DNA from 2 places in the Kineococcus gurbantunggutensis genome. Region 1 is predicted to be linked to the other one. Evidence: riboswitches for the same ligand, from Rfam matches in the RefSeq annotation. Region 1 holds a riboswitch; the other holds the start of a gene.

Region 1 (6,190 bases):
CTGGGGGGTGCTCACCGTCCGACGCTAGCGACGCCGGCCGGTGCGCCTCCTCCCCTTTTCCCGCGGCCCGCCCGCCGCGGCCCTCAGGCGGCCTGCGCCAGGTACTCGTCCCAGCGCGGGTCGGCCTGCTCGGCGCCGCGCACCGCCCACGACGCCCCCCGCGGGGCGCCGGGCCGGAACGGCAGCGACCAGCCCATCTCCTCCGGCGTGCGGTCGCCCTTGGCGTTGTTGCACCGCACGCAGCACGCGACGAGGTTCTCCCAGGTGTCCGGCCCGCGCCGGCTGCGCGGCAGCACGTGGTCCACGGTGGTGGCGTGGCCGCGGCAGTACGCGCAGCGCTGGTGGTCGCGGCGCAGCACCCCGCGGCGGCTGACCGGCACCACGGTGCCCCGCGGCACCCGCACGTAGCGGGTCAGCAGGATCACCGAGGGGCGTTCCAGGCTCACCGTCGCGCCCACGACGGGATCGGCGTCGGCCAGCACGACCGAGGCCTTCCCGGCGAGGACCAGGACGAGCGCCCGGCGGAAGGACACCACCGCGAGCGGTTCGTAGCCGGCGTTCAGCACGAGGGTTCGCACAACCACCTCCACGGACGACGAGAGGCGCCGTCCCCGGTGGGGACGACGCCTCTGGGAGCGGTGACGTGCGCGGCGGGATGCACGTGCTGGCGCACGTGCGCGCTGCGGCGCACCACGGGTACCCCCACTGTCATCGGGGGCAGGGCCGGGCCGGGTGTCGTGGAGCGGGCGCGCTCGCGGCCCGTCGGACTGGACATGCTCGCCTCCGCTCCTCCCGTCGTCGTGACCGCACTGTACGTCGCGCGGGCGCGGCGGTACACGTGTTTGGCGAGGGGCGTTCGGCTCCCGGCGGACCGGGCGGGGCCGGGCGGGTTCGCCCGGGTTCGCGCACGACGAAGGGCCCGACACCCCCGAGGTGCCGGGCCCCGCGTGCCGCGGTGCCGCCGCGGTGCGTGCTGGTGGGTCGCGTCAGGCGACGGGCGCCACGCGGCCGAAGGTGACCGCGCTGCTCCAGATCGCCCGCAGCTGGACGGGCTTGCCGGCGCGGGGGGCGTCCCACATCTGGTTGCCGCCGGCGTAGATGCCCACGTGGTAGGCGCGGCCGCCGTCGGTGAAGAAGACCAGGTCGCCGGGGACGGCCTGGCCGCGGGAGATGCGCTGGCTGGCGCCGAGCTGCGCGTTGGCCGTGCGGGGGATGGAGACGCCCACCTGGCGCATGACGTAGCTGGTGTAGCCGGAGCAGTCGAAGCCGGCCGGGGTGGTGCCGCCGTAGACGTAGGGCACGCCGGCGTAGTCGTCGGCGACCTCGAGGATCCGCTGGCCCACGGAGGGGGCGGGGGCCGGCGCGGGGGCCGGGGCCGGGGCGGGCGCCGGGGCGGCGACCTCCACGACGGCCGGCGCGGGGGCGACCGCGGCGGCCTCCACGACGGCGGGGGTGCGGGCGGCCTCGAGGGCGGCGGCGTCGACCGAGCCCCGCACGACGGGGGCGGCGGCCGCGGAGCGGGCGCTGCGCTCGACGACCGGCGCGGCCGGCGCGGCCAGCACGACGACCGGCGGCGGCGGCGGGGCCGGGGTGGGCACTGCGCTGAAGGCGGCGGTGGTGGTGGCGACCGCGGCGGCCTCGGTGGGCGCGGAGACCACGCCGACGGGGCTGGTGCCGAAGGCGGAGTCGACGGCGGTGCTCAGGCCGCCGCTGACGGCGGTGCTGACGGTGCCCACGCCCGAGGGGGCGGCGGCGGGGGCCGCGGCGGGCGCGGCGCCGGCCGGGAGGGCGACGGCGACGAGCAGGCCGCCGGTGGCGGCGGCGACGGCACCGGCGCGACCGACCCCGCCGGCGTGCCGGTTGACGGCCTCGCCGAGCTCGGTCAGGGGCGTGAGGGGACGGACGGGGGCGCGGTGGCGCGCCGGGACGCGAGTCGTCAAGGTGGTTGGCCTCTCCGACGCCTGCGAGGTGAGCTGTCGGGTTCGGGCGGGAGTCTCGCCCGGCCGGTTCTCACCGGCTTCACCCCTAGGACGCCCACCGCGGCCGGGCTGGCCGTCGGATCGCGCCCGGGAAATTGGTTCCCCCGTCCCTGCCACCAGTTCTGTCCGGGGACCTCGACGCGGTGGCAGGGCTCGGCGTGCGCGTGAGGGCTTTCGTGTGAACGTTCACGGAAGCGGGTGGACCATAACCCGTCCCCGGGGTGGATGTCACGACCCGGTGACGGGTCGGTGCCGCGGACGTGACGAACGTCCCACCCGGCGGTGTCCCGGGGCGGGCGCGGCGAGGGCCGGCCCGCACCGCGCGGACCGGCCCCGCGGGAGCGCGGGCGCTCAGCCCTGCGCGGCGACGAACAGGTGCGAGGCCTCGGCGCCGGTGAGCTCCAGGACGGTGCCGCCCACGGAGACCTCGTAGCCGCCGGCGGCGGCCTTGGCGACGACCTCGGCGCCGGGGCGCAGGCCGGCGCCGGCGAAGCGGGCCAGCAGCGCCACGTCGGTCTGCAGGGGCTCGCCGAGGCGGCGCACGACGACGGGGCGGCCCTCGACGCCGGGGGCGGTCAGCGGCTGCACGCCGGCGCGGAAGTCCTCCTCGGAGGCGACCTCGCCGAGCTCCTCCAGGCCGGGGATGGGGTTGCCGTAGGGCGAGGAGTGCGGGTGGTCGAGGATGTCGACCAGGCGCTTCTCGACCTCCTCGGAGATCACGTGCTCCCAGCGGCAGGCCTCCTCGTGCACGAGGGACCACTCCAGGCCGATGACGTCGGTGAGCAGCCGCTCGGTGAGGCGGTGCTTGCGCATGACGCGCATCGCCTTGGCCCGGCCGCTCTCGGTGAGCTCCAGGCGGCGGTCGGTGCCCACGTGCAGCAGGCCGTCGCGCTCCATGCGCGCCACCGTCTGCGAGACGGTGGGGCCGGAGTGGTGCAGCCGCTCGGCGATGCGAGCGCGCATCGGCACGATGCCCTCCTCTTCCAGCTCGAAGACCGTCTTGAGGTACATCTCGGTGGTGTCGATGAGGTCGCTCACAGCGCACATCATCGTTCATGGCGCTTCCTGCTCGCACCGCTGCGGGCACCGGCGCCCACCCCCCGGCGGGTGGACGGCAGGGTCGCGGCGCGTGAGCGAGGTCACACTCGCGGCGGCGCGCGGACGGGCCGCCGCGGCGGTGTGCTGTCCCGGCGACGACAGGGAGGAGCAGGGCGATGAGCACGACCGCCGGGGCGGGCGTGGACCCGCGCGCGCTGGAGGTGCTGTTCACCGCGGCGCGCACGCCGAGCAGGTGGACGGACGACCCGGTCACCGACGAGCAGGTGGCCGCGGTGCTGGAGCTGGCGAAGTACCCGCCGACGAGCATGAACACGCAGCCGATGCGGCTGCTGCTGGTCCGCTCGCCCGCGGCGCGCGAGCAGCTGGCGACGATGATGAGCGGCGGCAACGGCGCCAAGACCCGCGCGGCGCCGCTGAGCGTGGTGGTGGCCGCGGACCGGCGCTTCGACGAGGAGGTGCCGCGGCTGTTCCCGCACCTGCCGGACGCGCGGGGGTTCTTCGCCGACGACGCCTTCCGCGAGCGCACGGCGCTCTTCAACACCGCCCTGCAGCTGGGCTACCTGATCCTGGCGGTGCGGGCGGTGGGCCTGTCGGCGGGGCCGATGACCGGCATCGACGCGCCGGCGATCGAGCGGGCGTTCTTCCCCGACGGCGAGCACGAGGTCGTCGCGGTGGTCAACGTCGGGGTGGCCGCCGAGGACGCCTTCCGCCCGCGCGGGCCGCGCCTGGCGTTCGACGAGGTGGTGCGCACCGTCTGAGCGGGCCGCCCGGGGCCGCCCGGGGCCGCTCGAGGACGCCCGGGCCGCTCAGGGCTGCGGGTGCAGGGCGTCGTAGCGGGTGAAGCCGCGCTGGGCGCGCGCCAGCGCCAGCACCGCGAGCACGCACGCCAGGCCGCCGGCGAGGGCCGCGACGCCCTCGCCGGTGAGCTCGGCGGTGCCGCCGAGGACGACGTCGCCGAGGCGGGGGCCGCCGGCGACGACGACGATGAACACCCCCTGCAGGCGGCCGCGCAGGGCGTCGGGGGTGGCGACCTGCAGGATCGTGCCGCGGAAGATCGAGCTGACGGCGTCGGCGGCCCCGCACACGGCGAGCAGGCCGGTGCAGGCGGCCAGGCGCCAGCCGGCCCCGGCGGGGGCGGCGAGCAGGACGGCGCCGAAGGCGGCCACGGCCGCGCCGTAGACGACGACGCAGCCGACGACGACGGCGCCCTGGCGGCGCACCTGCCCCAGCGGCCCGGAGAGCAGCCCGGCCAGCACCGAGCCGGCGGCGAAGCCGGCCCCGAGGACCCCGACGGTGCGCGCCCCCCCGCCGAGGTCGACGGCGCCGACGGCCGGGTAGAGCACGCGCGGCATGGCGAAGACCATGGCGCACAGGTCGACCAGGAACGTGGCGCGCACGTTGGGCCGGGTGCCCAGGAAGCGCACGCCCTCCAGCACCGAGCGCAGCCCGGCCCGGCGGGCGGTGGCCGAGCGCTGCGGCGGCATCGGCGGCAGCCGCCACACCCCGGCCAGGGAGGCCACGAACGTCACCGCGTCGACGGTGTAGGCGACCCGGAAGCCGCCGGCGTCGACGAGGAAGCCGGCCAGCAGGGGGCCGGCGGTCAGCGCGAGCGCGTTGGCGGTGCCGGACAGGGCGTTGGCGGCGGGGAGCTGGGCGGCGGGCACGAGCCCGGGCACGATCGCGGAGCGGGCCGGGTTGTTCACGGCGAACGCGGCGCTCTGCAGGGCGACCAGGGCGTACAGCAGCCCGGTGGACCCCGCGCCCAGCCACGCCTGCGCGGCCAGGGCCAGGGCGATCACCCACAGCGCCGCGGAGGCCAGCAGCGCCACGCGGCGCCGGTCGTGCACGTCGACGAGGGCACCGCCGTACAGCCCCAGGACGACCAGGGGCACGAGGGCGAAGACGCCGACCAGGCCGACGGCGAAGGTGGAGGAGGTCAGCGCGTAGGCCTGCAGGCCGACGGTGACGACGGTGAGCTGGGTGCCGATGCCGGCCAGCGACTGCCCCACCCACAGCCGGCGGAACGCCGGGCTCTCGCGCAGCGGGGTGGTGTCGACCAGCCAGCGCCGTCGGGCGGTGCGGGGTTCCACCCGGCGAGGATAGGTGGTGCGCCGGGGTCACGAACCGGGCCGGCGGCCGTGCCGGTCCGGGCGGGGGCCCGCGGGCGCGGGAAGTCCCCGGGCGCTTCCTCCCCCGCGGTGCGGGGAGAGGGCCGGCTGGACGGGCCGGCGCCCGGGGACCCGGTGACTGCCGTGGTTTCGCCGCGCCGCGCGGGGCGACCAGAGCGGTCCGCGTCCATCGCGCGGCTGCTAGCGGGCAGCCACCTCACGCATCCGATGAGAACTCATGTACCGGACCACCTCCTCTCCCGTGTACCTCGACGGTACGACTGCTCCCCCGGAGTTGTCACCCCGGTTTCGCCGGCCGCGAACCGCGCCCCACCCGGCACGGGGTGCGGTCGGCCCCGTGAGCGCGCCGAGGGGCCCGGTGGACGCCGCTCCCGGTCCACCGCGCGGGGCCGACCGCGCGGGCGCCCGGCGGGGTCCGGCGGGGGTCCGGCGGGGGTCCGGCGGGGGTCCGGGGGGTCCGGGGGGGGGTGCGGCGGACGGCGGCGCCGGCGGGCGCTTGCCGCCGGGCCGGGCGCTGCCCTACGCTCGTCCGCAGTTGTTGTCAGAACCACCCTTACTCACCCGCCCGGTGGGAGCGGGCGGGCACGGAGGGTGGCGGCGTCGCGGTGGTGCAGTCCGAGCAGGCGATCCTCGTCGCCGTCTCCACGGTGATCTTCGCGCTGCTGCCGGACCGCGCGGGCGCGCCGCGGGTGCACCTGCCGCTGGTGCGCCGCACCCGCGACCCGTTCGGCGGGCAGTGGGCCCTGCCCGGCGGCTGGGTGCGCACCGACGAGAGCCTCAGCGACGCCGGCCGGCGCACCCTGGCCGAGACGACCGGGCTGCGCCCCAGCTACCTGGAGCAGCTCTACACGTTCGGCCGGCCCGACCGCTCCCCCGGTCAGCGCGTGATCTCCGTCGTGTACTCGGCGCTGGTGCGCAACCACCAGGCGGCCGCGGCCGACGAGGGCGAGAACGTGCGCTGGACCGCCGCCGACGACTGCACCGGCCTGGCGTTCGACCACGACGAGATCGTCGAGTACGCGG
Region 2 (6,190 bases), on a different contig from region 1:
TGCCGCTCGCGCCGAGGGAGGGCGTGACGTGCGCCAGCACCCAGTAGTTGGCGCCGTCGGCGGCGAGGTTGTTGACGTAGGCGAACAGCTCCTTGCCGGAGCCGACGGTGTCCCACAGCAGCTTGAAGACGGCGCGGGGCATGTCGGGGTGCCGGATGAGGTTGTGCGGCTGCCCGATGACCTCGTGCAGCTCGTAGGCGCCGACGCGGCAGAAGACGTCGTTGGCGTAGGTGATGATGCCGCGGGTGTCCGTCTTGGAGACGATCAGCTCGTCCGCCCCGAAGGTCCGCTCCTGACCGGTCGGGCGCACGGCCTGCCGGGCCGGGCGCGAGGTGCTCGTCGCGCTCGCCATGGTGACTCCCTCGCTCGGCAGCTCCCCTGTTCGGCTGCACCTCCCTAGCCATCGGCGCCACGGAGGGCTACTTGAGCGGGCGCCGCGCCCCTCGACCGGGGGACGGCGCCGGGTGCGCCGGGCGGGTCCGGGGCGTCCGGGGATCCCCCGCGGTCGTGGCAGGATCGCCCGGTGCGATTGGCTGAGCAGCTCGACGGCAAGCGCCTCCTCCTGACCGGTGTGACCGGCTTCATCGGCGAGGCGCTGCTGCAGCGGGTCCTGGTGGACCTGCCGGGGACGACCGTGGTCGCGCTGGTGCGGCCCAAGCCGGGCCAGAGCGGCGAGGACCGCATGCGCTCGCTGCTGCGGAAGGCGATCTTCACGGCGGCCGGGGACCCCGACGACCTGCTGAAGACGCGCGTGGAGGTCCTGGAGGGCGACCTGGCGGACGTGCCGGAGCTGCCCGGCGGGCTCGACGCCGTCGTGCACTGCGCCGGCGACGTCTCCTTCGACCCGCTGGTGCAGGACGCCTTCACCACCAACGTGCTGGGCACGAAGTCGCTGGTGGACCGGGTGCTGGCGGCCACCCGCCCCGAGCGGCCCGTGCACTACGTGCACGTGTCCACCGCCTACGTCGGCGGCCGCCGCCGCGGCGCGGTGCCCGAGCGGGCCGTGGACCACGAGGTGGACTGGCGCACCGAGCTGCAGCACGGCCTGCGCCTGGCCGAGCGCATCGAGGAGGACTCGCGCCTGGACGCGCAGCTGCGCGAGTTCCTGCGCGCCGCCGAGCGCGACCACGGCCGCGCCGGGCCGCTGACGGTGGCCGCCGACGCCGAGCGCCGCCGCGTGGAGTGGGTCGCCGAGCAGCAGAAGGCCGCCGGCAAGGAGCGCGCCCGCACCCTGGGCTGGACGGACTGCTACACGTTCACCAAGGCGATGGGCGAGCGCTTCGTCGAGGAGGTCGCCGCCCCGGTGGTGCCGACGACGATCCTGCGCCCGAGCATCGTGGAGTCCGCGCTGGTCCACCCGCACCCGGGCTGGATCGAGGGCTTCAAGATGGCCGAGCCGATCATCCTGGCCTACGGCAAGGGCGAGCTGACCGAGTTCCCCGCCGCCCCGGACTCCGTGCTCGACGTCGTGCCGATCGACCACGTCGTCAACGCGATCCTCAAGGCCGCCGCGACGCCGCCGCCGCTGTCGCGCCCGGCGTACTACCACGTCTCCTCCGGCGCCCGGAACCCGATCACGTTCCGCGAGCTGTACGAGCACGTGCGCGCCTACTTCACCGAGCACCCCTTCGACTCCTCCCCCGAGGTCATGCCGACCTGGCAGTTCCCGGGGCAGAACAAGGTCGAGCGCAAGGTCCGCGCCGGGGAGCTGCTGACCGGCGTCGGCAACCGCGCGCTGGCGCTGGCCCCGCGCTCGGAGCGGGTCCGCGCGGCCTCGCGCAAGCTCGACGCCGCCCGCCGCCAGGTGGAGTTCGCCCGCCGCTACATGGACCTGTACAAGGCGTACACGGAGGCGGAGCTGCGCTTCGTCGACGACAACACCCTGGCGCTGCACCGCTCGCTGGACCCCGCCGACGTGGAGCTGTGGGGCTTCGACACCGCGGTGGTGGACTGGAAGGCGTACTGGCGCGACACCCACTGCCCCAGCGTGACCGGGCAGATGCGCAAGTACGAGGAGATCCGCCGGCGCCGCAAGGCCGCCGAGGCCGCCTCCGGCCCGCGCGAGCTGCGGCCGGTGGCCGAGGGCGCCGCGCCGGTGCTGGCGGTGTTCGACCTGGCCGGCACGCTGCTGCCGGGCACCGTGGTGGACACCTACCTGACGCTGCGCCTGTCGCAGCTGGACGCGCCGGCGCGGGTGGCGGAGTTCGCGCGCGTGGTGCGGCACCTGCCGGGCTGGATCGCCGCCGAGCGCCGCGACCGCGGCAGCTTCCTGCGCTCGCTGTTCCGCGGCTACGCCGGCGTGGACCTGGACGCCCTGGAGGCGTACGTCGACGACGTCTTCGCGCCGCGGTTCCTGCAGCAGGTCTCCTCCGACGCGCTGCGGCGCATCCAGGCGCACCGCGAGGCCGGGCACCGCACGATCCTCATGACGGGCGACGTGCGCCTGGTGACGCGCCCGCTGGCGGGGCTGTTCGACGAGGTCGTGTGCACGGACCTGCAGGAGGAGGCCGGCCCCGGCGGGCACCGGCGCGCCACCGGGTTCCTCACCTCGCCCCCGCTGGTCGGGGAGTCGCGCGCGGCGTGGCTGCGCCGCTACGCGGAGGTGCAGGGCGCGGACCTGTCCGCCAGCTACGCCTACGCCGACTCGCACCCGGACCTGCCACTGCTGAGGGCCGTGGGCAACCCCACGGCCGTCTCCCCGGACGTGGCGCTGTTCCGGGTGGCGCGCGGCTCGCGCTGGCCGGTGGCGGACTGGGCGGCCTCCTCCCCCGCGCGGCGGCTGCGGGTGCCGCAGCAGGTGCTCGCCGGCACGGACTGACCCCGCCCGGCCGCCCGGCGGCGCGGTGCTGCCGGGCGGTCCGCGCGGGGCGTGGGAGGATGCCGGGGTGCGCCCGTCACGAACCCCGAACGCGCCCGGAGCCGTGCGCGAGGAGGTCCCCTCATGACGATGCTCGTGGGTGAGGACGGCCCCGGCCGGCTGGTCCGGGCCTTCCCGCTGGCCCGGCGCCGCCGCTCGGCGGGGTCGGCGGCCGGGGGCGGCGCGGGCGCGCCGGGCGGTCCCGGCGGCGGCGGCCCGCGCAAGGTCCACCGCAACGACTGGGTGCGCTCCCGGCCCGCCTCGGCGGTGCGCGCGGGGCTGCAGCGGGCGCTGCTGACCCCGCTGATGAGGGCCGAGGTGCGCATCGAGGTGCGCGGCGCGGAGGTGCTGGACGCCCTCGGCGGCCCGGCCGTGATCGTGGCGAACCACTCCTCGCACCTGGACACCCCGGTGCTGCTGGAGGCGCTGGGCCCGCGCCGCCGCCGGCGCGTGGCGGTGGCCGCGGCGGCGGACTACTTCTTCGACGTGTGGTGGCGCTCGGCCCCCTCGGGGCTGGTGATCGGCACCTTCCCGCTGGACCGGCGCGGCGGGCCGGGGGCCAACGCCTCCTCGCGGCTGCTGGCCGACGGCTGGAGCCTGGTGATCTTCCCCGAGGGCGGGCGCAGCTACACCGGCGAGATGCGCCCGTTCAAGAAGGGCGCGGCGTACCTGGCGCTGGAGGCCGGGGTGCCGGTGGTGCCGGTGGCGCTGCGGGGCACGTTCGAGGCGATGCCGCCGCGGCAGAACTGGCCCACGAAGGGCCGCCCGCGCATCGGCGTGACGTTCGGCGAGCCGCTGCACGGCAAGCCCGGCGAGCGCGCGGGGGACTTCACCCCGCGCATCGAGGAGGCCGTGGCCAAGCTGCTCGCCAACAGCTGAGCAGCCCGCCCCGCCGGGTCCGCCACGCCGTGCGCGGCCGTGAGGTTCGTCACACCGGCACGGGATCCACCGCACGGGGACGGGCTCCGCGGGGTCGCGGCGGCGACGTGGTGGTGTACGCCGGGCCTCCCTCTTGTTACGGTCGGCACGCTGCCGAAGCCTTTCGGGAGCCCGTCGCGAGGACCACGCCGAGTCCTGCCCACCGCGCGCCGGAACATGATCACCGGGCAGGAGCGGGGGACCCATGGTTCCTCGGACGTCCGTCGCGCTCCGGCGCGGTGGTGTCCTCGGGGTGAAGCCGCCCGCGGGCGGCCGGGTCAACAACCTTCGACCCGAACCCGACAGCTCACCTCGCAGGCGTTGGAGGTCTCGATGTCTGCGTCGTCCCGTCCTGCCCGCACGCCCGCGCGCCACCGCGCCCTGACCGCGCCGTCGCGCTTCGTGCGCCGCGGCCTGCTCGCCACCGCCGCCGCCGGCGCGGCCGGTGCCGCCCTCCTGGCCCCCGCCACCAGCGCCTCCGCGGCCCCGGTGTCCGAGTGGGACCGCCTCGCCCAGTGCGAGTCCGGCGGGCGCTGGAACATCAACACCGGCAACGGCTACTACGGCGGCCTGCAGTTCAGCCCGCGCACCTGGACCGGCTTCGGCGGCGGGCAGTTCGCCCCCCGCGCGGACCTGGCCACCCGCGAGCAGCAGATCGTCACCGCCGAGCGCGTGCTGGCCCGGCAGGGCTGGCGCGCCTGGCCGTCCTGCTCGCGCAAGCTGGGCCTGCGCGGCGCGGCCGACCCGGTGGGCATGGAGCAGGCGCTGCTGCACCCGGCCCCCGCGCCGGCTCCCGCCCCGGCCCCCGCGCCCGCCCCGGCCCCCGCGCCCGCCCCGGCCCCCGCGCCCGAGCCGGTCGTCCACGCGGCGCCCGCCCCGGCCGCGCGCACCTACGTGGTGCGCCCGGGCGACACCCTGTACCGCATCGCGGTGAACAACCGCGTCGCCGGCGGCTACCAGAACCTCTGGAACGCCAACCGCGCCCTCATCGGCGACAACCCGGCGCGCATCGTCGTGGGCACGGTCCTGGTCCTGCCCTGACCCCTCCCGCACCGCTCACCGCGGCCCCGGCGCACCCCGCGCCGGGGCCGCGGTGCGTGCGGCACGATCGGGGGGTGGACGTCCCCGCGGAGCTGAGCGTCGTGCACACCGCGGACCTGGGCGAGCGGCGGCGGCGCGAGCTGCGCGCCCTGCTCGACGCCGCGTTCGAGGGGCAGGCCACCGACGAGGACCTGCGCCACGCCCTGGGCGGCCTGCACGTGCTGGCGCTGGAGGGCGACCGGCTCGTCGGGCACGCCTCCCTCGTGCAGCGCCACCTGCTCGCCGGCAGGCGCCTCGTGCGCGCCGGCTACGTCGAGGCCGTCGCCGTGGACGCCGCGCACCGCCGGCGCGGCCTGGGCTCGGCGCTGATGGGCGTCGTGGAGGACCTCGCCGCCCGCGCCCACGAGGCCGCCTTCCTCAGCGCCTCCCCCGACGGGGCGCGGCTGTACCGCTCGCGCGGCTGGCGCGTGTGGCGCGGGCCCTCCGGCGTGCTGACCCCCGAGGGGGTGCGGGCCACCCCGGACGACGACGGCGGCCTGCACGTGCACGACCCGGCCGGCGCCCGGGACGTCACCGTGCCGCTGCTGGCCGACTGGCGCGAGGGCGACGTGTGGTGAGCCGAGCGCGCCGAGCGGTGCCGCTCCGGCCGGGCCGCCGCCGCGGCCGGGGAGCGGCGGGCCGTGCTGCTCGGCGGGGGCGCGCCGCGCGTCAGGGCCGCTGGTCGAAGACGTGCCGGCGCACCCAGGCGTGCACCGCCACGGCCGCCGCCGCGCCGACGTTGAGCGAGCGGGTGGAGCCGAACTGGGCGATCGCCAGCACGTCCGTGCAGCGCGCCACCGCCTCGTCCGTCAGGCCCGGGCCCTCCTGCCCGAACAGCAGCACGCACGCGCGCGGCAGGTCGTACGTCTCCAGCGGCACCGAGCCGTCGACGTTGTCGATCCCCACCAGCGGCAGGCCGCGCTGCGCGGCCCAGTCCGCCAGCGCGGCGACGTCGGCGTGGTGGTGCACGCTGAGGTAGCGGTCGGTGACCATGGCGCCGCGGCGGTTCCACCGCCTGCGGCCCACCACGTGGGCGCCGGCGGCGTTGACGGCGTTGGCGGTGCGCACCACGGAGCCGATGTTGGCGTCGTGCTGCCAGTTCTCGACGGCGACGTGCAGGGGGTTCCGCCGCGTGTCGAGGTCGGCGACGATGGCGGCGTTCGACCAGTACCGGTAGGCGTCGACGACGTTGCGGCGGTCGCCCTCGCGCAGCAGCTCGGGGTCGTAGCGGGGGTCGTCGGGCCAGGGCCCCTCCCAGGGGCCGACGCCCACGACGCGCTGCGGCTCGTGCGGCTCGCCCTGCTCGCCCGGGTCCCGCTGCTCGTGCGCGCCGCC

Evidence for each region. Region 1 has a riboswitch for cyclic di-AMP ahead of ACRYR7_RS12450 (C40 family peptidase). Riboswitches for the same ligand answer to the same signal wherever they lie in the genome.
Region 2: linked by a shared signal. The riboswitch ahead of ACRYR7_RS15235 (transglycosylase family protein) and the one ahead of ACRYR7_RS12450 (C40 family peptidase) in region 1 are both predicted to bind cyclic di-AMP.

What each region holds. Positions count from the first base shown of each region.
Region 1 covers NZ_JBJLSG010000057.1:9,229-15,418, forward strand. The annotation lists gene ACRYR7_RS12440 (ATP-binding cassette domain-containing protein) at 1-15, opposite strand, end outside; gene ACRYR7_RS12445 (HNH endonuclease) at 84-578, opposite strand; gene ACRYR7_RS12450 (C40 family peptidase) at 987-1,940, opposite strand; cyclic di-AMP (ydaO/yuaA leader) riboswitch at 1,965-2,086, opposite strand; gene ACRYR7_RS12455 (metal-dependent transcriptional regulator) at 2,331-3,017, opposite strand; gene ACRYR7_RS12460 (malonic semialdehyde reductase) at 3,194-3,796, shown strand; gene ACRYR7_RS12465 (MFS transporter) at 3,845-5,128, opposite strand; gene ACRYR7_RS12470 (NUDIX hydrolase) at 5,773-6,190, shown strand, end outside.
Region 2 covers NZ_JBJLSG010000081.1:1,932-8,121, reverse strand. The annotation lists gene ACRYR7_RS15250 (PAS domain-containing protein) at 1-352, opposite strand, end outside; gene ACRYR7_RS15245 (SDR family oxidoreductase) at 524-2,818, shown strand; gene ACRYR7_RS15240 (lysophospholipid acyltransferase family protein) at 2,942-3,736, shown strand; cyclic di-AMP (ydaO/yuaA leader) riboswitch at 3,944-4,102, shown strand; gene ACRYR7_RS15235 (transglycosylase family protein) at 4,109-4,816, shown strand; gene ACRYR7_RS15230 (GNAT family N-acetyltransferase) at 4,891-5,433, shown strand; gene ACRYR7_RS15225 (TrmH family RNA methyltransferase) at 5,525-6,127, opposite strand.